4 regions of the Afipia massiliensis genome follow, and region 3 is predicted to be linked to each of the others. Evidence: predicted binding sites of a transcription regulator. Region 3 holds the regulator's gene; each other region holds the start of a gene.
What was found. The regulator PhoB, encoded in region 3, activates phosphate uptake and scavenging genes when phosphate is short. The targets are predictions, from matches to a motif close to TGTCATNNANCTGTCAT.
Positions count from the first base shown of each region.

Region 1: a site for PhoB is predicted at 1,704-1,720, ahead of ugpB (sn-glycerol-3-phosphate ABC transporter substrate-binding protein UgpB). Genes of this name have one in related genera too.
Region 2: a site for PhoB is predicted at 2,487-2,503, ahead of YH63_RS10550 (YdcH family protein). Genes of this name have one in related genera too.
Region 4: a site for PhoB is predicted at 4,403-4,419, ahead of YH63_RS17070 (DUF47 domain-containing protein). Genes of this name have one in related genera too.

Region 1 covers NZ_LBIA02000001.1:1,658,326-1,664,220, reverse strand. The annotation lists tRNA gene YH63_RS07920 (tRNA-Ala) at 55-130, shown strand; gene YH63_RS07915 (CaiB/BaiF CoA transferase family protein) at 334-1,539, shown strand; gene ugpB (sn-glycerol-3-phosphate ABC transporter substrate-binding protein UgpB) at 1,772-3,097, shown strand; gene YH63_RS07905 (bleomycin resistance protein) at 3,119-3,517, shown strand; gene ugpA (sn-glycerol-3-phosphate ABC transporter permease UgpA) at 3,526-4,407, shown strand; gene ugpE (sn-glycerol-3-phosphate ABC transporter permease UgpE) at 4,407-5,255, shown strand; gene YH63_RS07890 (sn-glycerol-3-phosphate import ATP-binding protein UgpC) at 5,279-5,895, shown strand, end outside.
Region 2 covers NZ_LBIA02000001.1:2,208,964-2,214,858, reverse strand. The annotation lists gene YH63_RS10565 (sensor domain-containing protein) at 1-581, opposite strand, end outside; gene YH63_RS10560 (NAD(P)/FAD-dependent oxidoreductase) at 792-1,901, shown strand; gene YH63_RS10555 (YdcH family protein) at 1,979-2,155, opposite strand; gene YH63_RS10550 (YdcH family protein) at 2,533-2,739, shown strand; gene YH63_RS10545 (GGDEF domain-containing protein) at 2,747-3,514, opposite strand; gene purE (5-(carboxyamino)imidazole ribonucleotide mutase) at 3,611-4,096, shown strand; gene YH63_RS10535 (5-(carboxyamino)imidazole ribonucleotide synthase) at 4,261-5,355, shown strand; gene aqpZ (aquaporin Z) at 5,417-5,895, opposite strand, start outside.
Region 3 covers NZ_LBIA02000001.1:4,160,521-4,166,415, reverse strand. The annotation lists gene pstC (phosphate ABC transporter permease subunit PstC) at 1-93, shown strand, start outside; gene pstA (phosphate ABC transporter permease PstA) at 97-942, shown strand; gene pstB (phosphate ABC transporter ATP-binding protein PstB) at 939-1,766, shown strand; gene phoU (phosphate signaling complex protein PhoU) at 1,793-2,509, shown strand; gene phoB (phosphate regulon transcriptional regulator PhoB) at 2,534-3,235, shown strand; gene YH63_RS19990 (hypothetical protein) at 3,280-3,627, opposite strand; gene pqqA (pyrroloquinoline quinone precursor peptide PqqA) at 3,967-4,047, shown strand; gene pqqB (pyrroloquinoline quinone biosynthesis protein PqqB) at 4,201-5,121, shown strand; gene pqqC (pyrroloquinoline-quinone synthase PqqC) at 5,118-5,882, shown strand; gene pqqD (pyrroloquinoline quinone biosynthesis peptide chaperone PqqD) at 5,888-5,895, shown strand, end outside.
Region 4 covers NZ_LBIA02000001.1:3,524,732-3,530,626, forward strand. The annotation lists gene YH63_RS17045 (ABC transporter ATP-binding protein) at 1-403, shown strand, start outside; gene YH63_RS17050 (ABC transporter ATP-binding protein) at 396-1,112, shown strand; gene YH63_RS17055 (ABC transporter substrate-binding protein) at 1,179-2,399, shown strand; gene YH63_RS17060 (branched-chain amino acid ABC transporter permease) at 2,479-3,342, shown strand; gene YH63_RS17065 (branched-chain amino acid ABC transporter permease) at 3,344-4,309, shown strand; gene YH63_RS17070 (DUF47 domain-containing protein) at 4,445-5,089, shown strand; gene YH63_RS17075 (inorganic phosphate transporter) at 5,105-5,895, shown strand, end outside.

The sequences.
Region 1 (5,895 bases), 2.5 Mb from region 3:
GACGCGCGCCGATTCAAAGTAACCCGCGCAGTCCCACCGCGCGGCAAGGTGTTCGGGGCCATAGCTCAGCTGGGAGAGCGCTTGCATGGCATGCAAGAGGTCGGCGGTTCGATCCCGCCTGGCTCCACCAACCTTCTCTCATTGAAACGATGATTCTCGTTTTCTGCGGACCCTGTTCGCCCAATGAACCGAGCGGGCCGCACAGCATGCGCGCGTGCATGGATGCCAACCGGCGCGCGTATTGACGGCACTGTCCGAATTCTTTCAATGTGACAGCAGGCTGCAACGTTGCAGCATCGTCTTCAAAATTTTCGCTGATTGAAGGTTGACCCCATGACATCTCAAACCGCGACCGGTGCAATGGCCGGACTGCGCGTCGTCGATCTAACGCGCGTGCTCGGCGGTCCCTACTGCACGCAGATTCTCGCCGATCACGGCGCTGATGTTGTGAAGGTCGAGCCGCCGGCCGGTGACGAGACCCGGGACTGGGGCCCTCCGTTCCACGACGACGACGCGGCGTATTTCATCGGCACCAACCGCAACAAGCGCGCGATCGCCCTGGACCTCGCGTCGGAAGGCGGACGCGCCGTCCTGATGAAGATGCTCGAGACCGCCGACGTTCTTACCGAGAATTTCAAGCCGGGAACGCTCGACAAATGGGGCATCGGCAATGATTTTCTGCGCGAAAAATTCCCCCGGTTGATCCACTGCCGCATTTCCGGATTCGGCGCGGACGGACCTCACGGCGGGCATCCGGGCTACGACGCGATCATTCAGTCCATGGTCGGTCTGATGGCCTCGACCGGATCGCCGCAGAGCGGCCCGACCCGAATCGGCGTCGCGCTCGTCGACATGACGACGGGACTTTATGCCGCGGTCGGCATTCTGATGGCGCTGGCGGAACGCGCCAGATCCGGCAAGGGGCAGTTCCTCGAGACCACGCTCTATGAAACCGGCCTCGCGATCATGCATCCGCACACCGCCAACTATTTCCTTCACGGCAAGCCGCCGGCGCTGACCGGCAACGAGCATCCGAACCTCGTGCCTTACGCGGTGTTCCCGGCGCGCGACGGCGACGTCTTCATGGGGGTGGGCAATGACGGCACCTTCCGCAAGCTGATGAAGGAACTCGGCAAGCCCGAACTCGGCACCGATCCGCGCTTCGCGCGCAATCGTGACCGCATCGCCCATCGCGACGAACTACGCGCCGTGATCGTCGATATCCTGAAGGACCATGACAGCGAGCCGCTGTGCCGGCGTCTGCTGGCGGCAGGCCTGCCTGCCGGTCCGGTCCAGTCGATCGACAAGGCGCTGGCGAGCGAACACGTCAAGCATCGCGGCGATATCATCGAGAAGGATTGGTACAAGGGCGTCGCCTCCCCGATCCGTTTCGACCGCACCAAGGCCAGCCTGCGTCACGTGCCGCCGAAGTTCAGCGAGCACACCGACACCGTGCTGGCGGAGTTCGGCTACTCGGCGAAAGAAATCGCCGACCTGCGCGCTTCGGGCGTCGTCGCGGGGCCGGAGCGGAAGCGCTAGGCCGCAGCCTTCGGCTGCAACGCAAGCTTTGGGGCGACGGCAACACCGTCGCCCCCTGATGCACACGGGACCAGATCGTTCCGGCCGCAACGGCCAGCCGTCTGCCCCCAAGGTCGAAGCCATTTAAGGCTTCCCACAGGCAACCCTCCCCGCTTACCATCCGGCGTCACCAGCACGTCATCCGGCGCTGTTACCGCGCAACGATGAGGACGGCTTCAGGGAGAAAATATCGATGACAATTCGCCGGATGGGCTTTCAGGCTGTCTTGGGCCTGGCTGCTTCGACCCTTCTAGCTTTTGCAACGCCCGCACAGGCCGTCACCGAGATCCAGTGGTGGCACGCCATGACCGGCGGCAACAACGATATCGTCAACAAGCTGGCGACGGACTTCAACGCCTCGCAAAGCGACTACAAGGTCGTCCCCTCCTTCAAGGGCAGCTATCCCGACACCATGAACGCAGGCATCGCCGCGTTCCGCGCCGGTAACGCCCCGCATATCATCCAGGTTTTCGAGGTCGGCACCGCGACCATGATGAGCGCCACCGGCGCGATCAAGCCGGTCTACCAGCTCATGAAGGATGCGAACGAGCCGTTCGATCCGAAGGCCTATCTGCCGGCGATCACCGGTTACTATTCAACCGCGAAGGGCGACATGCTGTCGTTCCCCTTCAACTCCTCATCGATGGTGATGTGGGTCAATCTCGACGCGCTGAAGAAGGCCAGCATCGCGGAAATCCCGAAAACCTGGCCGCAGGTTTTCGACGCCGCCAAGAAACTGAAGGCGGCCGGGTACACCACCTGCGGTTTTTCCAATGCGTGGGCGTCATGGGCCCACATCGAACAGTTCTCCGCCTGGCATAACGTTGCGATCGGCACCAAGGCGAATGGCCTCGACGGCTTCGACACCGTGCTGAAGTTCAACTCGCCGCTGCATATCAAGCACCTGCAGAACCTGATGGATCTGCAGAAAGACAAGACCTACGATTATTCCGGCCGCGCCAACGCCAGCGAAAGCCGCTTCAGTTCCGGCGAATGCCCGCTTTTCCTGACCTCGTCGGGCTACTACGCAACCGCCAAGGGCACCGCCAAGTTTGAATTCACCTCCGCGCCGATGCCGTATTATCCGGACGCCGCCGGCGCGCCGCAGAATTCGATCATCGGCGGCGCATCGCTGTGGGTGATGGGCGGCAAGAAACCCGACGAATACAAAGGTGTCGCCAAGTTCTTTGCCTTCCTGTCCGACACCAATCGCCAGGCCAAGCTGCATCAGGAATCCGGCTATCTGCCGATCACCAAGGCAGCGTATGAAAAGACCAAAACTGACGGCTTCTATGACAAGAACCCGACGCTGCAGACCCCGCTGAAGGAGCTCACCAACAAGGAGCCGACAGAAAACTCACGCGGCCTGCGCTTCGGCAACATGGTGCAGATGCGCGACATCTGGGCGGAAGAGATGGAGGCCGCGCTCGCCGGCCAAAAGACCGCCAAGGACGCGCTCGATTCCGCCGTGAGCCGCGGCAACGCCATGCTGCGGACGTTCGAAAAAACCGCGAAGTGAGATTTCCGGAGCGCGGCCACCATGAAACTGACCGCGCTGATTCCAATGTTGAGCGTAACCGACCTGAAGCGGAGCATCGCGTTCTATCGTGATAAGCTCGGCTTTCATGTCATCAACGTATTCGGTGAACCCGAGCCGAAATGGTGCATGATCGGCCGCGATGACATCAAGATCATGCTCAACGAGCCTCCGCGCGAGGAAATGGAGACGCTGCCGCTGCATGCCAAGAACTTTCAGGTCTATTATCTCTACCCCGACGACATCGCAGCCCTCCACGCGGCATGGAAAGATGACCACCTGGCTGTTACAGATTTGCGCGTCACGGCGTATGGCATGAAGGAATTCGAATTGCGCGATCCCGATGGCTACTGGCTCTGGTTCGGACAGGAGTCCAGCGATCCGCCGACAGTTCACGAGTGACGCCCTGAATGGAAAAGTCGGCCACTTTCAACAACAGGCTGCTTCCGTATCTGCTGCTCGCGCCGCAGCTCGTCATCACTTTCGTATTTTTCTACTGGCCTGCCAGTCAGGCGGTCTTGCAGTCGTTCAAGCGCGAAGACGCCTTCGGCCTTACGTCGGAATTCGTCGGCCTGGAGAATTATCAGGCGCTGTTCGCGCAGCCTGAATACTACAAGGCGATATGGACGACGGTGGTGTTTTCGACCCTCGTCGCATTGCTGTCCCTCAGCATCGCGCTGATGTTCGCGACCCAGGCCGACAAGAATCTGAAGGCGGCGCCGGCCTTCAAGACATTCCTGATCTGGCCTTACGCCGTAGCGCCCGCGATCGCCGGCGTGTTGTGGATTTTCATGTTTCATCCCTCGCTCGGCACGCTGGCGCGGCCGCTGCGCGTTCTCGGCTTCGACTGGAACCCGCTGCTGAACGGCAATCACGCCATGACGCTGGTGGTGATGGCTGCGGTCTGGAAGCAGATCTCCTACAATTTCCTGTTTTTCCTCGCCGGCCTGCAGTCGATCCCCAGAAGCGTGCTCGAGGCCAGCGCAATCGACGGCGCGGGCCCGCTGCGCCGGTTCTGGACCATCGTGTTTCCCTTGCTGTCGCCCACCACGTTCTTCCTGCTGGTGGTCAATGTGGTCTACGTCTTCTTCGATACATTCGGCATCATCGACGCAGTCACCGGCGGCGGCCCCGCGGGTGCGACGACCACCATGGTCTACAAGGTTTACGCGGACGGACGGCTCGGCGGCGACCTCGGCGGCTCGGCGGCGCAGTCCGTGGTGCTGATGGTTATCGTCATCGCGCTGACCGCGGTGCAGTTCCGCTACGTCGAACGCAAGGTGCAGTACTGATGGTCGAGCATCGTCCTCTGCGCGATTTCGTCGCCTACGCTATTCTCACCTTCGGCATCTTCATTGTCGCATTTCCGGTCTATCTCGCCCTGATCGCCTCGACGCACGACGCGGCGACCGTGGTCAACGGCAATATGCCCCTCTCACCCGGCACCCACACCCTCGAAAACTATTACCGGGCGGTCTTCGTCGGCGGATCGCGCACCAGCCGCGAGCCGGTCGGGCATATGCTGATCAATTCGTTCGTTTCCGCCATCGGCATCGCGGTCGGCAAGATCTTCATCTCCATCCTGTCGGCGTTTGCGGTGGTGTATTTCCGCTTTCCGTTCCGGAAAACCGCGTTCTGGATCATCTTCATTACGCTGATGCTGCCGGTCGAGGTCCGCATCTATCCCACCTACAAGGTGGTCGCCGACCTGCGCATGCTCGACACCTATGCCGGGCTGATCCTGCCGCTGATCGCGTCAGCGACCGGCACGCTGCTGTTCCGGCAATTCTTCATGACCATTCCCGAAGAACTTCTGGAAGCTTCGAAGATCGACGGCGCCGGTCCGTTTCGGTTCTTCAAGGATACGCTGCTGCCGCTGTCCGTCACCACCATCGCCGCGCTGTTCGTGATCCAGTTCATCTACGGCTGGAACCAGTATCTGTGGCCGCTGCTGATCACCACCCAGGACTCGATGCAGACCATCGTGACCGGCATCAAGAAAATGCTGACCACCACCGACGAACTGGCGGAATGGCAGCTGGCGATGGCCACCGCGATCCTTGCGATGCTGCCGCCGGTCGCCGTCGTCGTCTTCATGCAGCGGCTGTTCGTGCGCGGCCTCGTCGAAACTGAAAAGTAGATTCTGGAGTTTGGGGAACGAGCATGTCGAATGTCGTCCTGCGCGATGTGAAGAAGACCTATCCCGGCGGGGTCGATGCCATCAAGGGCATCGACTTTGAGGTCGGCGACGGGCAGTTCTGCGTGCTGGTCGGACCAAGCGGTTGCGGCAAATCCACCTTGCTGCGGATGGTGGCGGGTCTTGAGACCGTCACAAGTGGCGAAATCGATATCGGCGGCCGCGTCGTCAATCAGATCGAACCGGCCGATCGCGACATCGCGATGGTGTTCCAGAACTACGCGCTCTATCCGCACATGAGCGTCTACAACAACATGGCCTATGGCCTGCGCAATCGCGGCATGCCGAGGCCGGAGATCGATGTGCGGGTACGGGAAGCCGCGCAGATTCTGGAAATCACGCCGATGCTGGATCGCAAGCCGCGGCAGCTCTCGGGTGGCCAGCGCCAGCGCGTCGCCATGGGGCGCGCCATCGTGCGACAACCGAAAGTGTTTCTGTTCGACGAGCCGCTGTCGAATCTCGACGCGAAGCTGCGGGTCGCCATGCGCGTCGAAATCCGCAAGCTGCAGCGCCGCCTCAAGACCACGTCGATCTACGTCACCCACGACCAGATGGAAGCGATGACCCTCGCCGATATTCTGGT
Region 2 (5,895 bases), 2.0 Mb from region 3:
GACACCGTTCCGCCGTTGGCCAGCTTGCGATGCTTGATGAGAATCGAGCGGCTATCGGAAAGCTCGCAGATGTGCCCATCCGTATGTTCGACGTTGCGATAGTAAGTGTCGAGCAATCCATCGAACGTGCCGCGCTGCTTCCGCAAATCCAGCAGATCGGGGCCCGTCATTCCGGGGAAAAGGTCGAAGCGGTCCAGCCCATAGATTTCCAGATACCGGTCGTTGCAGAACACGACGCGCTTGTGCCCATCAAGCATCACGATGCCGGTGGTCAGGTTGTTCAGGGAACTGGAGACGAAAGCCGCGCGCCGGATATTGGCGTGGCGCGCCCGGCGCAGCGCCGTCGAGGTCCACAGTATGATCGCGGCGAGGAACGCCACGATCACAAAGCCGCCGATCACAACCTGCCATATCATGGCGGTCTGCGTGGTGTCCGTCACGGCTGCCGAGAACGTGCCATCGGGATTGGCGACGATCTGCGCGACCGCACTTCCCGACCCAAAAATCAAGATGCACGCGCACGCAGCGACCCACACCGGGCTCGCTGTGGTAGCTCGTGCTTGCTTCTGCCAGCCGGTCATTACCATTCCGCGGAATTCTTCATCCGCAGTCTCTGGTTGTACCTCTTTGGATCGGGTAAACGCGTACGCGCAGGCCGCCGACAATGTGACTTAAATGAGGGCAATTGGCCTTCTATGCTTAACCAAGTTCTAACGCCGAGTGCATCGCAACGCCGCACACTGGATATAAAATGAGCAGAGAAAAAATCTCCCCGGCAAAGCGGATCGTCGATGGACAGCGTTGAGTGTGTGGTGGTCGGTGCCGGCGTCGTAGGCCTGGCCGCCGCACGGCGGCTGGCGCGGGCCGGGCTTGAAGTCGTGGTGGTCGAGGCGGCCGGCGACATCGGGACCGGAACGTCCTCGCGCAACAGCGAGGTGATTCACGCCGGAATCTATTATCCGGCCGGAAGCCTGATGGCGCGCCTGTGCGTCGCCGGCAAGCAGGCCCTCTATAGCTACTGCGACGAACATGGTGTGCCGTACCGCCGCTGCGGCAAGCTGATTGTCGCAACCGCACCCAATGAGGACGAGAAGCTGGTTTCGATCAAATCGCACGCCGAAGCCAACGGCGTGGACGATATGCGCATGTTGTCTGCCGCCGAGGCACGCGCGCTGGAACCAGCATTGCATTGCACCGGCGCATTGCTGTCGCCATCCACCGGCATCGTCGACAGCCATGCCTATATGCTGGCGCTGCGCGGCGAGATCGAGGACGCCGGCGGAGCACTCGCATTTCATGCGCCGCTTTTGCGCGCAAAGGCCATTCAGGAAGGATTCGAAATCGAGATCGGCGGCGACACACCGATGGCGCTGCAATGCCGGGTGCTGATCAATTCGGCGGGGCTCAATGCGCCCGCCATCGCCCGCACCATTGAGGGCATGCCGTCCGAGCGCATCCCGACCAGCTATTACGCCAAGGGCAACTACTTCAGTTGCAGCACGCGCGCGCCGTTCTCGCACCTGATCTATCCAGTGCCGGAGCCGGGCGGCCTTGGCGTCCATCTGACCATCGATCTCGGCGGCCAGGCGAAATTCGGACCGGACGTGGAATGGGTCGATAGCCTCGACTATGCCGTCGACCCGGCGCGGGCCGAGCGGTTTTATCCCGCGATCCGGCGCTACTGGCCGACGCTGCCCGACGGCGCCCTGACGCCGAGCTATTCCGGAATCCGGCCCAAGATCGTACCGCCCGCCGTCGCCCGGCAGGATTTCGTGATCCAGGGGCCGCAGGACCATGGCCTTGCGGGACTGGTCAACCTGTTCGGGATCGAGTCACCCGGCCTCACGTCATCCCTCGCCATCGCGGACGAAGTCGCGCGCGCCGCCAGAGTCCAGGCGTAGCCGGTTCTCGCAACGGCAGCTGTTGCCGTTACGAGCATCGCTTTGAACTGCCGGAAGGATTCCGTCGATGAAGGGTGTTAGTGGACCGGTGCGAGCTTGATGCGCTCGATTTGATCCTTGAGCACCAGCTTGCGGCGCTTCAGTTCGATAATCTGGAGGTCGTCGGTGGAAAGATGCTGGAGAGCATCGTGCAATTCGTTTTCCAGAACCTCGTGTTTACGTTCCAGCTCAACGAGATGCGCCTGAATTGCCATAAGAAGTCTCCTGTGTAAGTGGACCTCAGATCGGACAAAGCACGTTTTCAAGCGAAGTGGCGTCCGGTTCGCGTGAAGAAAACGCGCTCCTTCTCTCTCAGTAGGAGTAAATTCGGGCGCAAAACCGGTATCCCACTTTTGCTGAATTTGCTCCGGACGGTTAAGTCTACATGACAGGAGCCGTCTGTCGACAGCGGAGTCGAGAACAGTCTTTCAAAATTTTCGCATCCAAGGGAAACGAATTGTGAGGGAACCTTTCCCGCGTTACCGTCGCTGGAGTTGGTAACGATTTTCTGCAATGACAATCATGCAGATGCTTTCAGCGTCACCTATGACACCTAGCTGAAAGACCGGGCGAATTCAGTCAAATGACGGTTATGGTAGATCAGGACAACAACGAATTCGCGCTTGAATTGGCGCAATTGCAGCAGGAGCATCGCGATCTGGATGCCGCCATCGAGGCGCTGCATCAGTCGCCCGCGCCCGACCTGCTCAGATTGCAGCGTTTGAAAAAACGCAAGCTGCAGTTGCGTGACCGGATTTCCTTCATCGAAGATCAGATCACGCCCGACATCATCGCCTAGCAATCCGTCAGAGCGCCGAGCGCGCGTGGTCACGCCGCAGGGTCTTTCGCGTGTACATCGCTCGGTCGGCAGCTTCCATCACGGATGCCGCATCGGTCACCGCATCAATCAGCGCAGTACCCGTCGATGCACCAGCCACGACGGACCGGCCCTTGAAAACGAATGTCAGCCGGTCAATCGCCTCTTCCAGAGCGACCGCCTTTGCCAGCGCATCGACTTCAGTCAAATTCCAGAGCAGCAAGCCGAATTCGTCGCCGCCGAGCCGCCCCACTACATCCGACGAGCGGACATGGCGCATCAGCACCGCAACCACGCCCTTCAGCACTGCGTCGCCCGCCGCATGACCGAACGTGTCATTGATTGGTTTGAGACGATCGACATCGAGCACGATCAGCGCCCCGGTGGCGTTGTAGCGGCGGATGTAGGCGATCGACCGGTCCAGTTCCCGCTCGAAGCCGCGGCGGTTGTAGATGTTCAGCAGGAAATCGGTGTCGGCCCACGCCTGCAGTTCGTCGATCCGGGCCTGCGCCGCGGCGAGTTCCGCCTTCAGGGCCGAGACCTGCCGCTTCGCCTTGGCCAGAGGGGCCGCTGCCGGCTTGCGCTTGGGTTTCAGCGGGGTGATCTTCGAAGCGGATTTTGCGGTCGATTTTGCTGTGGATTTGCTTCGGCTCGCGGCGCGCCCGGGCCGCTTCTTTGTCGTCGGACCCCGTGATGCCACTTTGCCGCGCGCTTTCTTCACGTTTTCGCCTTTAATCCGCTCGACCGGCACGGCCATTGACCATGAAAGGATAACGGATTCGCGGTAGCTTGCCACGCAGGGGCGCAACCCTATAATCCGCCCTCTTTTTCTGCTCTTTTTTGAAGATTCCAAATGACCGCCCCTGTTGCCATTATCATGGGAAGCCAGTCTGACTGGGAGACCATGCGTCACGCCGCAGTGACCCTGACCGCGCTCGGCGTTGCACACGAGGCGCGCATCGTCTCCGCGCACCGCACCCCCGAGCGGCTCTATGCCTTCGCCAAGGGAGCCAAGACCGCCGGCTTCAAGGTCATCATCGCTGGCGCAGGCGGCGCGGCCCATCTGCCGGGCATGGCAGCATCCCTGACGGAACTTCCGGTGTTCGGTGTTCCAGTGGAATCCAAGGCGCTCTCGGGCGTCGATTCCCTGTACTCCATTGTGCAAATGCCGGCCGGAATTCCGGTCGGCACCTTGGCGATCGGAAAGTCCGGCGCTATCAATGCCGCCTTACTCGCTGCAAGCGTGCTGGCACTCAGCGATGCCGGCCTTGCAACCCGGCTTGCGACATGGCGCAAGCAGCAGACCGAGGCCGTAAGCGAGCGCCCAGAGGATACCTAGTGATCCGGTTCTGACATTCGTATCCTCTCTTCGCAGGCACTCTTACGAATGTCAGAACCAAAGGATCACTAGGATTACAATTTGTTAGTGTCCTTTCGTATCCGACGTTCGCTCGGAAGGCGCTGCAGAGTAAAGCGAACGTCGGATACGGGACACTAATCTAAGTGACATCTTCAGGTCGGGTGACGCTGAAACCAGGCGACACCATCGGAATTCTCGGCGGCGGGCAGTTGGGCAGGATGCTCGCACTCGCTGCCGCGCGTCTTGGTCTCAAGGCACAGGTGTTTTCTCCGGATCCGGATTCACCGGCCTTCGACGTGGTGCAGAACGCGACCTGCGCGGAATATGCCGACGTCGAAGCGCTGGAACTGTTCGCGTCGGACGTCGCCGTCATCACCTATGAGTTCGAGAACATCCCCTCGTCCACGGCCATGATCCTGTCGGCCCGCCGCCCGGTGCTGCCGGACCCGGGGGTGCTGGAAACCGTGCAGGACCGGTTCGCGGAAAAGAACTTCGTCACCAAGCTCGGCATCGCCACCGCGCGTTATGCCGACGTCTCGTCCGCGCAGGAACTGAAGACGGCGATCGGCCAGATCGGTCTGCCTGCGGTGCTCAAGACCCGGCGCTTCGGCTACGACGGCAAGGGCCAGGTCGTGGTCCGCGAGGGCGACGATCCTGAAGCGGTGTGGGCCGATCTCGAAACGCGCTCCGCGATTCTCGAAGCCTTCGTGCCGTATGAGCGCGAGATTTCCGTTGTCGCAGCGCGCAGCGCCAGCGGCGAAGTGGTCTGCTTTGATGTCACCGAGAACGAACATCGCGACCACATCCTGAAGTTTTCCCATGCGCCGGCGCGCATTTCCGATGAGCTTGCGGCGCAGGCGCGTGTCATCGCGGAGAAAATCGCGACTGCGCTGGACTATGTCGGCGTGCTGGCGGTGGAACTGTTCGTTGTACCCGGCAAGGACGGTCCGAGCCTGCTGGTCAACGAAATTGCCCCCCGGGTGCATAACTCCGGCCACTGGACGCTGGACGGGGCCTCGGTGTCGCAGTTCGAGCAGCACATCCGCGCCATCGCCGGCTGGCCGCTGGCGCACCCGGTCCGGCACGGCGACGTCACCATGACCAACCTGATCGGCGACGACATCCTCGACTACGGCAAGTGGCTCGGCGTTCCCGGCGCCACGGTGCACCTCTACGGCAAGGGCGCCCCCCGGCCGGGCCGCAAGATGGGCCATGTGACCGAGGTCAAGCAGTCCTGAAAGCGTCCAAAGACAAAGGCCGCCGCGATTGCTCGCGGCGGCCTTCTTGCTTGATCGGAGCTTACTTGTTGCCGGCCACGATGCCCGCCGGCTCGTCGCTCAGCCAGCGATAGACCACGCCGCCGATAATGCCGCCGATGATCGGCGCGACCCAGAACAGCCAAAGCTGCTGAATGGCCCATCCGCCGACGAACAGCGCGGGACCGGTGCTGCGCGCCGGGTTCACCGAGGTATTGGTGACGGGGATGCTGACGAGATGGATCATCACCAGCGCAAGACCGATCGCCAGCGGCGCGAAGCCGGCCGGCGCCTTGCCGTGGGTCGCCCCCATGATGATGAACAGGAACATCGCAGTCATCGCCACTTCACACACAAAGGCAGCCAGAAGGCTGTATTTACCGGGCGAATGGTCCGCATAGCCATTGGAGGCGAAACCGCCTGCGAGGTCGAACCCGGCTTTGCCGCTGGCAATGACGTAGAGCAGGCCCGCGCCAAGCACGGCTCCGATCACCTGGGCAATGATGTAGGGAACAATCTGGC
Region 3 (5,895 bases):
CTGCTCGGTCTGCTGCTTTTCGTTCTCACATTCTTCGTGCTGGCGTCAGCGCGGCTGATGCTGATGCGCCTCGAGAAGAAGGCGGGGAACTGAGCCATGAATCCGATTTATGCCTCCCGTCGCCGCTCTGACATCGTGATCCGTATCCTGTGTCTCGGTGCCGCGTTGTTCGGCGTCACCTGGCTTGCGCTGATCCTGTTCACATTGTTCTACAACGGCCTCGCGGGCCTGAACCTTAGTATCTTTACCGAGAACACTCCGCCGCCGGGCTCTACCGATGGCGGATTGCTTAATGCCATCGTTGGTTCGATCATCATGACGGTGCTGGGTGTCGGGATCGGTGCGCCGGTTGGATTGTTTGCCGGTACTTACCTTGCCGAGTACGGCAAGCACGACAGATTGACGTCGGTGATCCGCTTTATCAACGATATCCTGTTGAGCGCGCCGTCGATTATCATCGGTTTGTTCGTCTACGGCGCCGTCGTCGTGCCGATGGGCGGTTTCTCCGCGCTCGCAGGCACACTGGCTCTGGCGGTCATCGTCATTCCGGTGGTGGTACGCACCACGGAGGACATGCTCGGCCTTGTTCCCAACCCACTACGTGAAGCGGCATCCGCACTCGGCCTGCCGCGTTCACTGGTCATCAAGCGTATTTCTTATCGTGCCGCGCGCGCAGGCCTGATCACCGGCGTTCTGTTGGCCACTGCACGCGTTGCCGGCGAAACCGCGCCGCTGCTGTTCACAGCGCTCAGCAATCAGTTCTTCAGTCTTGATCTTACCAAGACGATGGCCAACCTGCCGGTGACCATCAACAACTTCGTCCAGAGCCCGTACGAGTACTGGAAACAGCTCGCATGGAGTGGGGCACTGCTTATCACCTTGACCGTACTTGCCCTTAACATTGGCGCACGCATTCTTGGCGCTGAGAGGACCTCGAAATGAGCGAACAGCTTTCAGTGAGTGTTGATCTTCCGCGCGGGCACGTACCGGGGGTAGTTGCCCAGGCGGACGCGCGAGCCAAGGTGACAGCGCGCGACTTGAATTTCTATTATGGCGAGCATCACGCTCTGAAGAACATCAATCTTGCTCTGGGCGAGAATCGTGTCACCGCATTTATCGGTCCGTCGGGATGCGGCAAATCGACTTTGCTGCGCATCTTCAACCGGATGTACGATCTCTATCCTGGTCAGCGTGCGGTCGGACACCTGATGCTGGATTCGACCAACATTCTGGATCCGAAGCTCGACCTCAATCTGTTGCGCGCCCGGATCGGAATGGTGTTCCAGAAGCCGACACCGTTTCCGATGACGATCTACGAGAACATCGCTTTCGGCATCAGGCTTTACGAGAAGATCTCGAAGTCGGAAATGGACGGCCGCGTCGAAGCCGCGCTGAAGGGTGGAGCGCTCTGGAACGAGGTCAAGGATAAGTTGAATGCCAGCGGTCTCAGCCTGTCAGGCGGGCAGCAGCAACGCCTGTGCATCGCGCGCACCGTTGCGGTTCGTCCCGAGGTGATCCTGTTCGACGAGCCTTGCTCGGCGCTCGATCCGATTTCGACCGCGAAGATCGAGGAGCTGATCCAGGAGCTGAAGGAAGATTACACGATCGCCATCGTAACGCATAATATGCAGCAGGCGGCGCGTGTGTCGGACAAGACCGCGTTCATGTATCTCGGCGAATTGATCGAGTTCGACGACACCAACAAGATTTTCACCTCGCCGACCGATCGGCGCACGCAAGACTACATCACCGGCCGATTCGGCTGACGCGCATTTCGCGGGAGAGACATACCATGGGTTCAGATCACACCGCCAAGGCGTTCGATGAAGACCTTCAGGAGCTTAACCGGCTTGTGGCCGAGATGGGCGGCCTGGCTGAACGGCAGATCGTCGATTCCGTCGATGCCTTGATCCGCCGCGACGTTGCGCTTGGCAAGCGTGTCGTCGCCGCAGACCTCGACATCGACAAGCTGCAGCACCTGATCGAGGAGCGTGCGGTTCTGACGATTGCGCGCCGTCAGCCAATGGCGGTCGACTTGCGCGAGATCGTCAGCTCGATGCGTGTCGCGACCGATCTTGAGCGTATCGGCGACCTGTCCAAGAATATCGGTAAGCGCGTTGCGGCGCTCGATAGTGATTTTCATCCGCTGAAATTGATCCGCGGACTGGAGCACATGACCGACCTTGTGCAGTCGCAGGTGAAATCTGTGCTCGATGCCTACGCAGCGCATGATCTGCCTGCCGCCATGGTGGTCTGGAAGGGCGACGAGGAGGTCGATGCGATTTGCACCTCGCTGTTCCGTGAACTCCTGACCTACATGATGGAAGACCCGCGCAACATCGGCTTCTGTATCCACCTGATGTTCTGCGCCAAGAACATCGAGCGGATTGGCGATCACGCGACCAATATCGCAGAGACGGTGTTCTATATGATCGAAGGCCAGCAGATGATCGATCAGCGCCCGAAGGGCGATATGACGAACTTTGCAGCGGCCGCGTCTGGAAATTAATGTGTCTCAATTGAAGGATCGAGCATGAGCGCCCGAATTCTTGTGGTCGAAGACGAAGAAGCGCTGACAACGCTGCTTCGCTACAACCTTGATGCCGAGGGCTACGACGTCGAAACGGTTGCACGTGGCGACGATGCGGATACACGGCTCAAGGAGCATGTTCCCGATCTCATCGTCCTCGACTGGATGCTTCCGGGCCTGTCCGGGATTGAGCTATGCCGCCGGTTGCGTGCGCGACCAGAGACCAAGCAGATTCCAATCATCATGCTGACCGCGCGCGGCGAGGAAAGCGAACGGGTGAGGGGGCTTGCAACTGGTGCGGACGATTACATCGTGAAGCCGTTCTCGGTGCCGGAATTGCTGGCACGCGTGAAGGGTCTTTTGCGGCGTGCCAGTCCTGAGCGCCTCGCCACGGTGCTCGCATTCGGCGACATCGAATTGGATCGGGACAGACGGCGCGTTGCTCGCTCGGGCCGTCCTATCGATCTCGGACCGACCGAATACCGGCTCCTGGAGTTCTTCCTTGAGCACCCGGGACGCGTGTTCAGCCGCGAGCAGTTGCTCGACGGCGTATGGGGGCGCGACATCTATATCGATGAGCGTACCGTAGACGTCCACATCGGGCGGCTGCGGAAGCTTCTGAATCTCGGGCGAGAATCCGATCCGATCCGCACCGTTCGCGGCGCAGGCTATGCGCTTGACGATCGATTTGCCAAGGCGGAATAGCGTCAGGCTAAGAGCCGTCGATTGGCGCGCGAAGATGATCCGTTCTAGCGTTCGGACAATTCCATGCGCCCGGCATAGCGGGGCAACTCCGCTGACTTGTCCGGTTTGAGGACGCCCATCACAGCACGCGCATGTCCGAGGCTGATGACTGCGATGTCGCGCGAGGGCTGGCCTGCGCGCGGCTGTGCTTTTTCAACAAGCAGCAATCCGCCTTCCTCATAGATCTTGATCGTACCTACACCTGTCCAGAGTGTTTCCCGCGCGTCGTAGAAGTCCTCGACGCTTTCCGATGTGAAGGCGATCTGATCGATGGCGAGTTTGTAGCCGAGCCGTTCGAACCGGCTGACGATATCCGCATCGGACATTTTGATGCGTGCGCGGGGCAAGCTCAACGTGAATTCCCTCCCTGTCACTACAGAGTCGTCCGTCCTTCGGCTCGGAAGGCTATAGCGACCCATGCTGTTGTGAAGAATCGCGCCGTTGCGGCGTCGTTATTGACGACAGGTTGAGAGCGACAGGTATCGGCGTAAAGCGCTTTTTTTCGCGAAGGTGCAGCTTTTTGCATCGCCGCGAGAAAGGATCGAACATTGGTGCGCTGCACACATATCTGACTTGGTCACAAACTTGTGGCGTTGGTGTCTGAAATTCAATGGCACGGTCCGGAAGCTCCATGTTAGCTTTGTCACGGACGAGGATTCAAAGTCGCGTCCACAATGGGCAAGGAGACCAAAATGGCCTGGAAGACCCCTAGGATTGTCGAAGTGCCAGTGGGCATGGAAATCAATATGTACGCCTGCGCGGCACGAAAATAGGCCGCATCCCGCTATCAGGCTCGCAGTGAAGCGATCCGGTTTGCGCCAGGAATTCCTTGAAGGAAGAGGTGTTCCTGTGCGAGGCCGGGTTGTTGGCGTCTGTGGCGTTGAATTCTGCCATCACTAATCCTGTGATTGAATCGAGGGCGGGGTCTGATGCGCGTCGTCGTTCTTGGAGCTGCGGCGGGCGGGGGCGTTCCGCAATGGAACTGCAATTGTGAAATCTGCCGGGCCGCGCGCGATGGGCGCCCGGAACTGCGCGCGACACAGGCTTCCATCGCCGTTAGCGCAGACGGGGAGCACTGGTTTCTGGTTAATGCCTCGCCGGACCTGCGTCAGCAGGTGATAGCGACTCCCCAACTTCATCCCAAGACAGATCAGTTGCGGCATAGTCCCATTACCGGCGTCATTCTGACCAATGGCGAGGTCGATGCTGTAGCCGGGCTGCTATCGCTTCGCGAAGGCTCGCCGTTCACGATCTACGCTCATCAGCGGGTACTCTCTATTCTCAAGTCGAACAGCATCTTCAACGTGCTCGACGAGAAGCGCGCGCGGCGCGAGCCGATCGAGTTTGACGTGGCGTTTGAACCGAAATTTTCCGACGGCTCTCTCTCTGGCCTCGAGGTTCTTCCATTCGCCGTGCCGGGGAAGCGGGCGTGGTATCTTGAAGGCGAAAGCGGCAGCGAAGACCCTGGGGATACGCTTGGACTCCGGATTTCCGACAAACGAAACGGGGAGCATTTGTATTTCCTCGCCGCGTGCGCTGCGCTTACCCCTGAGCTGAAGCAACGCCTTCAAGGGGCCCCACTGATTTTCTTCGATGGGACGCTTTGGCGCGACGACGAACTGATCTCTGCTGGGCTTGGCATCAAGACGGGGCAGCGAATGGGTCACATGGCGATGTCCGGCGAGGACGGCGCGATAGCTGCGTTCGCGGACCTCGGCATTGCCCGCAAGATTTTCCTGCATATCAATAATTCGAATCCGGTTTTGCTTCCGGGCTCCGCCGAACGTCAGGCGGCCGAGCGTGCGGGCTGGCAAATTCCTTCGGACGGAGCGGAGATCACCATTTGATCGCGACGAGCGTGTTTGCATTGAAGACCGGAACGCCGCTTGCGACAGCGGACGAACTTGAGACGGCGCTTCGAGGCATCGGCGCCACGCGTTATCACAACCTGCATCCGTTCCACCGGTTGTTGCATGGCGGCAAACTTAACAAAGGGCAGGTGCAGGCCTGGGCCCTTAATCGCTACTACTATCAGAGTTCCATTCCGATCAAGGATGCGGTGGTGATCTCGCGGTTCCGTGATCGCAACATCAGGCTGGAATGGCGGCACCGCATCGTAGATCACGACGGCGATGTGGACACCGAGGGTGGGATCGAACGCTGGCTGAAGCTGACTGAAGGGCTAGGTCTCGACAGCGCCTACGTCGAATCCGCCGAGGGCATCCTTCCGGCAACGCGCTTCGCCGTGGATGCCTACGTCCATTTCGTCCGGGACCGGACGCCGCTGGAGGCCATTGCGTCGTCTCTGACCGAGCTGTTTGCGCCGAACCTGCACGAAGAGCGCATTTCGGGGATGCTGGCGCATTACGACTTCATCAACCCGAACATCATGAGCTATTTCAAGCTTCGTATGGAGCAGGCACCGCGCGATGCCAATTTCGCCCTCGATTTCGTCAAGAAACACGCAAAAACGCCGGAAGAACGTGAAGCGGTCTGCAATGCGCTGATCTTCAAGACCAACGTGCTCTGGGTTCAGCTCGATGCGCTCTATCATGCCTATGTCGATGGTCATGTTCCGCCGGGTGCTTTTCTGCCCGAGAAGGGCTGATGGCATTGCGAAA
Region 4 (5,895 bases), 640 kb from region 3:
GTCGAAGTCGGTTCTCGATCGTTTCAACGGACGCGCGGAGGAACTGCTCGAAGACGTCGGCCTGAGCGATTTCGCCAAAACGCCTGCGGTGGAAATGCCGTACGGCCGCAAGCGCGCTCTGGAGATCGCCACCACGCTGGCGCTCGATCCGGAGATGATGCTGCTCGACGAGCCGATGGCCGGCATGGGCCACGAGGACATCGACAAGGTCGCCGCGCTGATCAAGCGCATTTCGCAGAAGTACACGATCCTGATGGTCGAGCATAATCTCAACGTCGTCGCCCACCTGTCCGACACCATTACCGTGCTCACGCGCGGCAAGGTGCTTGCGGAAGGCAACTACGCGACGCTCACGAAGGATCCGCGGGTGAAAGAAGCCTATCTGGGAGCAGGCCATGAGTAATGTTGCTGGCTCGCCGGTCCTCTCGGTCAAGAATCTCGAAGCCTGGTACGGCGAGTCTCACATCCTGCACGGGATGAACTTCGAGGTTCGTCCGGGCGAGGTGGTGACGCTGCTCGGGCGCAACGGCGCCGGCAAGACCTCGACGCTCAAATCGGTCATGGGCATCATCGGCAAGCGCACCGGGTCGGTGTCGTTCGAAGGCAAGGATCTGATCCGGCTGCCGGCCGAGAAGATCGCACGCCTCGGCGTCGCGTTCTGCCCGGAGGAGCGCGGTATTTTCGCCAGCCTCGACGTCAAGGAAAACCTGCTGCTGCCGCCGATCATCCGCAGCGGCGGCATGACGCTCGACCAGATCTTCGAGCTGTTTCCCAATCTCAAGGAGCGCCTCGGCAGCCAGGGCACCAAACTGTCCGGCGGCGAGCAGCAGATGCTGGCGATCGCCCGCATCCTGCGCACCGGCGCGCGGTTCCTGATGCTGGACGAGCCGACCGAAGGTCTGGCGCCGGTCATCATCCAGCAGATCGGCAAGATGATCGCGCGGCTGAAGGCCGAAGGCTTCACCATCCTGCTGGTCGAGCAGAACTTCCGCTTCGCCTCGACCGTCGCCGACCGCTTCTACATCGTCGAGCACGGCAAGATCATCGACACATTCGCAAACTCAGAACTCCAGGCCAACATGGAGAAACTCCACACCTATCTCGGTGTGTAAGGACGCAATCTAGTTCGAGGGTAACGGCAAACGCCGCCGATAGAGCGGCATCCAGGAGGGAAGATAATGAAGAACATGATTTCGGCACTTATGCTGAGCACCGCGCTGATGATCGGTGCGGGGACCAGCGCTTTCGCGCAGGACAAAACCATCAAGATCGGAAACCTGACCGACATGTCCGGCCTCTACGCCGACGTGGGCGGACCGGGTTCGACCCTTGCTGCGCAGATGGCCGTCGAAGATTCCGGTCTCACCAAAAAGGGCTGGAAGATCGACGTGATCGCCGCCGACCATCAGAACAAGCCTGACGTCGGCACCACGACGACCAGGCAATGGCTCGATGTCGAGAAGGTTGACGTCGTCGTCGACGTGTTGAACTCGGGCGTCGCGCTCGCGGTCAAGAACGTCGTCACCGAAAAGAACGCCATCATGATCAACTCCGGCGCGGCGTCGTCGGATCTGACCAACTCGCAGTGCTCGCCGAACGTCGTGCACTGGGTCTACGACACCTACATGCTGGCCAACAGCACCGGCACCGCGCTGGTGAAGGCGGGCGGAGATAGCTGGTTCTTCCTCACGGCGGACTATGCCTTCGGCGCAGCGCTTGAGCGCGACACCACGACGGCCGTGACAAAGGCGGGCGGCAAGATCCTCGGCAGCGTCAAGCATCCGTTGAACTCGTCGGACTTCTCGTCGTTCCTGCTGCAGGCGCAGGCCTCGAAGGCGAAGATCGTCGGCCTGGCCAACGCAGGCGGCGACACCACGAACTCGATCAAGCAGGCGGCTGAATTCGGCATCGTCAAGGGCGGCCAGCGGTTGGCCGGCCTCCTGATGTTCATCAGCGACGTCAACTCGCTCGGTCTGAACGTTGCGCAGGGTCTGAACTTCACCGAGACGTTCTACTGGGATCTGAACGACGGCACCCGTGCGTTCTCCAAGCGCTTTTCGGAGCGTTCGAAGAACAAGGCGCCGCCGACCATGGTGCAGGCGGGCGTCTATTCCGGTCTCATGCATTACTTCAAGACGCTCGAAGCCATGGGCGGCAACTCGCACGACGGCGCCAAGATCGTCGCCAAGATGAAGGAAACGCCGACGGATGATCCGCTGTTCGGCAAGGGCTCGATCCAGCCGAACGGACGCAAGATCCATCCGGCTTATCTCTTCGAAGTGAAGAAGCCGTCCGAGTCGAAGGGACCGTGGGACTACTACAAGCTGGTCGGCACCACGCCTGCCGAGCAGGCCTTCCGGCCGCTGTCGGAAAGCGTTTGCCCATTGGTGAAGAAGTAACAAGCAATCGCCCGGCGGCTTGACGCCGCCGGGCATTCTCTCAATACCGCTCTCAATCGCGCGCGAAAGAATCGATACGATGCAAGCTCTGTACGCCCAGCTTCTTGTTGGATTGATCAACGGCTCGTTTTACGCGCTGCTGAGCCTTGGGCTGGCCGTGATCTTCGGGATGCTCAACATCATCAATTTTGCGCACGGCGCGCTCTATATGATGGGTGCTTTCGTTGCCTACTTCCTGCTGAATCTCGCAGGCCTGAATTACTGGTGGGCGCTGATTCTGGCGCCGGTGATCGTCGGCGGCTTCGGCATCCTGCTCGAGCGCACGATGCTGCAGTGGCTGACCGGTCTCGACCACCTCTATGGATTGTTGCTGACGTTCGGTCTGGCGCTGATCATTCAGGGCGTGTTCCAGAACTACTTCGGCTCGTCCGGATTGCCTTATGCCATTCCTGACATTCTCAAGGGCGGCGTCGATGTCGGCTTCATGTTCCTGCCGATCTATCGCGGCTGGGTTGTCATCTTCTCGCTCGTGATCTGTATCGCCACCTGGTACCTGATCGAGCGCACGCGGCTCGGCGCCAACCTGCGCGCCGCCACCGAGAATCCGACGCTGGTGCGCGCCTTCGGCATCAACGTGCCGCGCATGATCACGCTGACCTACGGTCTCGGCGTCGGTCTCGCCGCACTGGCCGGCGTGCTCTCGGCACCGATCAATCAGGTGCGGCCGCTGATGGGCGCGGATCTCATCATCGTGGTGTTCGCGGTGGTCGTGATCGGCGGCATGGGCTCGATCATGGGCTCGATTATCACCGGCTTCGCGCTCGGCGTGATCGAGGGCCTGACCAAGTATTTTTATCCCGAGGCGTCCAACACCGTGGTCTTCGTGCTGATGGTGCTGGTGCTCCTCGTAAAGCCGACTGGACTGACGGGGCGGGCGAACTGATATGACGACAATCACTGACAACGCCGTTCCCGTTAAGGGCCGCACCGCCGACGAGATGATCGCGTTCGTGGTCATGACCGTCCTGCTGGTCATCGTACCGCTGACCGGGATCTACCCCTATTTCGTGATGCAGGCGCTGTGCTTTGCGCTGTTCGCCTGCGCGTTCAACCTGCTGATCGGCTACAGCGGCCTGTTGTCGTTCGGGCACGCGATGTTCCTCGGCACCGCGGGCTACGTCACCGCGCATGCGCTGAAGGTCTGGGGCGTCTCGCCCGAGATCGGCATCATCCTGGGCGTCGCCGCGTCTGCCGCGCTCAGCGTCATCACCGGCCTGATCGCGATCCGCCGCCAGGGCATCTACTTTGCGATGATCACGCTGGCGCTGTCGCAGCTGCTGTTCTTCATCTACCTGCAGACGCCGTTCACCCACGGCGAAGACGGCATCCAGGGCATTCCGCAGGGCATGATGTTCGGGGTGTTCGACCTGTCGAAGCCGACCACGCTGTATTACGTCGTGCTGACGATCTTCCTGCTCGGGTTCCTGCTGATCTACCGCGCGATCAATTCGCCGTTCGGCGAGGTGCTCAAGTCGATCCGCGAGAACGAGCAGCGCGCCATCTCGCTCGGCTACAAGACCGACCAGTACAAGCTGCTGGCGTACATCCTGTCCGGCACGCTGGCGGGTCTGGCCGGCGCGGTGAAGGTGTTCGTGGCGCAGAACGCCTCATTGACCGACGTGCACTGGACCATGTCCGGCGAAGTCGTGCTGATGACGCTGGTCGGCGGCCTCGGCACCGTGTTCGGCCCGGTGGTCGGCGCCTTCGTCATCATCGCCATGCAGCAGTATCTGGCCGGCTTCGGGCAGTGGGTCACGGTGATTCAGGGCGCGATCTTCGTGATCTGCGTGCTGACCTTCCGCCGCGGCATCGTCGGCGAAATCGCCCATTTCTTCAAACGTTCGCTGTAACCGGCAGATTCTACGGCCTTTCTCGCCTCGATAAAACGGTGGATGACCGGCGCTTTTGCGCCGGCAGCCGACTGTTGGTTTGTGAAACGGTTTATGACAGAGATGTGACGCGTTCTGTCATGCCGGAGAAAGATCATGCTTGGGTTGTTTCGTAAGCTGCTGCCTCGGGAGGAGCGGTTTTTCGACCTGTTCGCCCGGCATTCCCAGTCCGTGGTGCAGGGCGCCGAGGCGCTGGAGGGGATGCTGCGCGGCGGCGAGGAGACCCCGGTTTACTGCCAGCGCGTCAACCAGTTCGAAAACGACGCCGATCAGGTCACGCGGGAAGTCCTGACCGCCGTTCGCCGGACCTTCATCACGCCGTTCGATCGCGGCGATATCAAGAACCTGATCACCGCGATGGACGATGCCATCGACCAGATGCAGCAGACCGCCAAGGCGGTGATGCTGTTCGAGGTGCGGACCTTCGAGCCGCCGATGCGCGAGATCGGCTCTATCCTCGTTCAGTGCGCCAACCTCGTCGGCCGCGCGCTTCCGCTGATGCAGTCGATGGGCCCGAACGTCACGACGCTGACGGCGCTCACCGAGGAAATCACGCGGCTGGAAGGCCGCGTCGATGACCTGAACGACATCGGCCTGAAGGAACTGTTCCTCAAGCACCGCGACGGCAGCGCGATGGACTTCGTCGTCGGCGCAGAAATCTACAAGCATCTCGAGAAAGTCGCCGATCGCTTCGACGACGTCGCGAACGAGATCAACAGTATCGTGATCGAGCAAGTTTAAGGTCAGGACCACACAGTGGATGCTTCGCTCGCTTTTCCCATCCTGGTCGGACTGATCGGTGTCGCGCTGCTGTTCGATTTTCTCAACGGACTGCACGACGCCGCCAATTCTATCGCCACCATCGTTTCGACCCGCGTGCTGCGGCCGCAATATGCCGTCGCCTGGGCAGCGTTCTTCAATTTCATCGCTTTCTTGTTTTTTGGCCTGCATGTCGCGCAGACCATCGGCACCGGCATCATCCACCCCGGCGTGATTGACGCCCAGGTGATCTTCGCGGCCTTGATCGGGGCGATCGTCTGGAACCTGGTGACGTGGGCGCTCGGAATGCCGTCGAGCAGCTCACATGCGCTGATCGGCGGATTGCTCGGCGCAGGTATCGCCAAGGCCGGATTCTCCGTCATGGTCTGGAGCGGCCTGTCGAAAACACTGCTCGCGATTGTGCTCTCGCCGTTCGTCGGATTTCTGCTCGCGCTGCTTCTGACGGCGATCGTGTCATGGGCCGCGGTGCGGTCGACGCCGTTCGCGGTCGATCGTGCTTTCCGGATTCTGCAGTTTGTCTCGGCTTCGTTGTATTCGCTCGGTCACGGCGCCAACGACGCGCAGAAGACCATGGGCATCATCGCGGTGCTGCTCTACTCGCAGGGCTATCTCGGGGGAGAGTTCAGCGTTCCGTTCTGGGTGGTGATTTCTTGCCAGGCCGCGATGGCGCTGGGAACGCTGATGGGCGGCTGGCGCATCGTGCGCACCATGGGACTGCGGATCACCAAGCTCAATCCGATGCAAGGATTCTGCGCCGAGACGGGCGG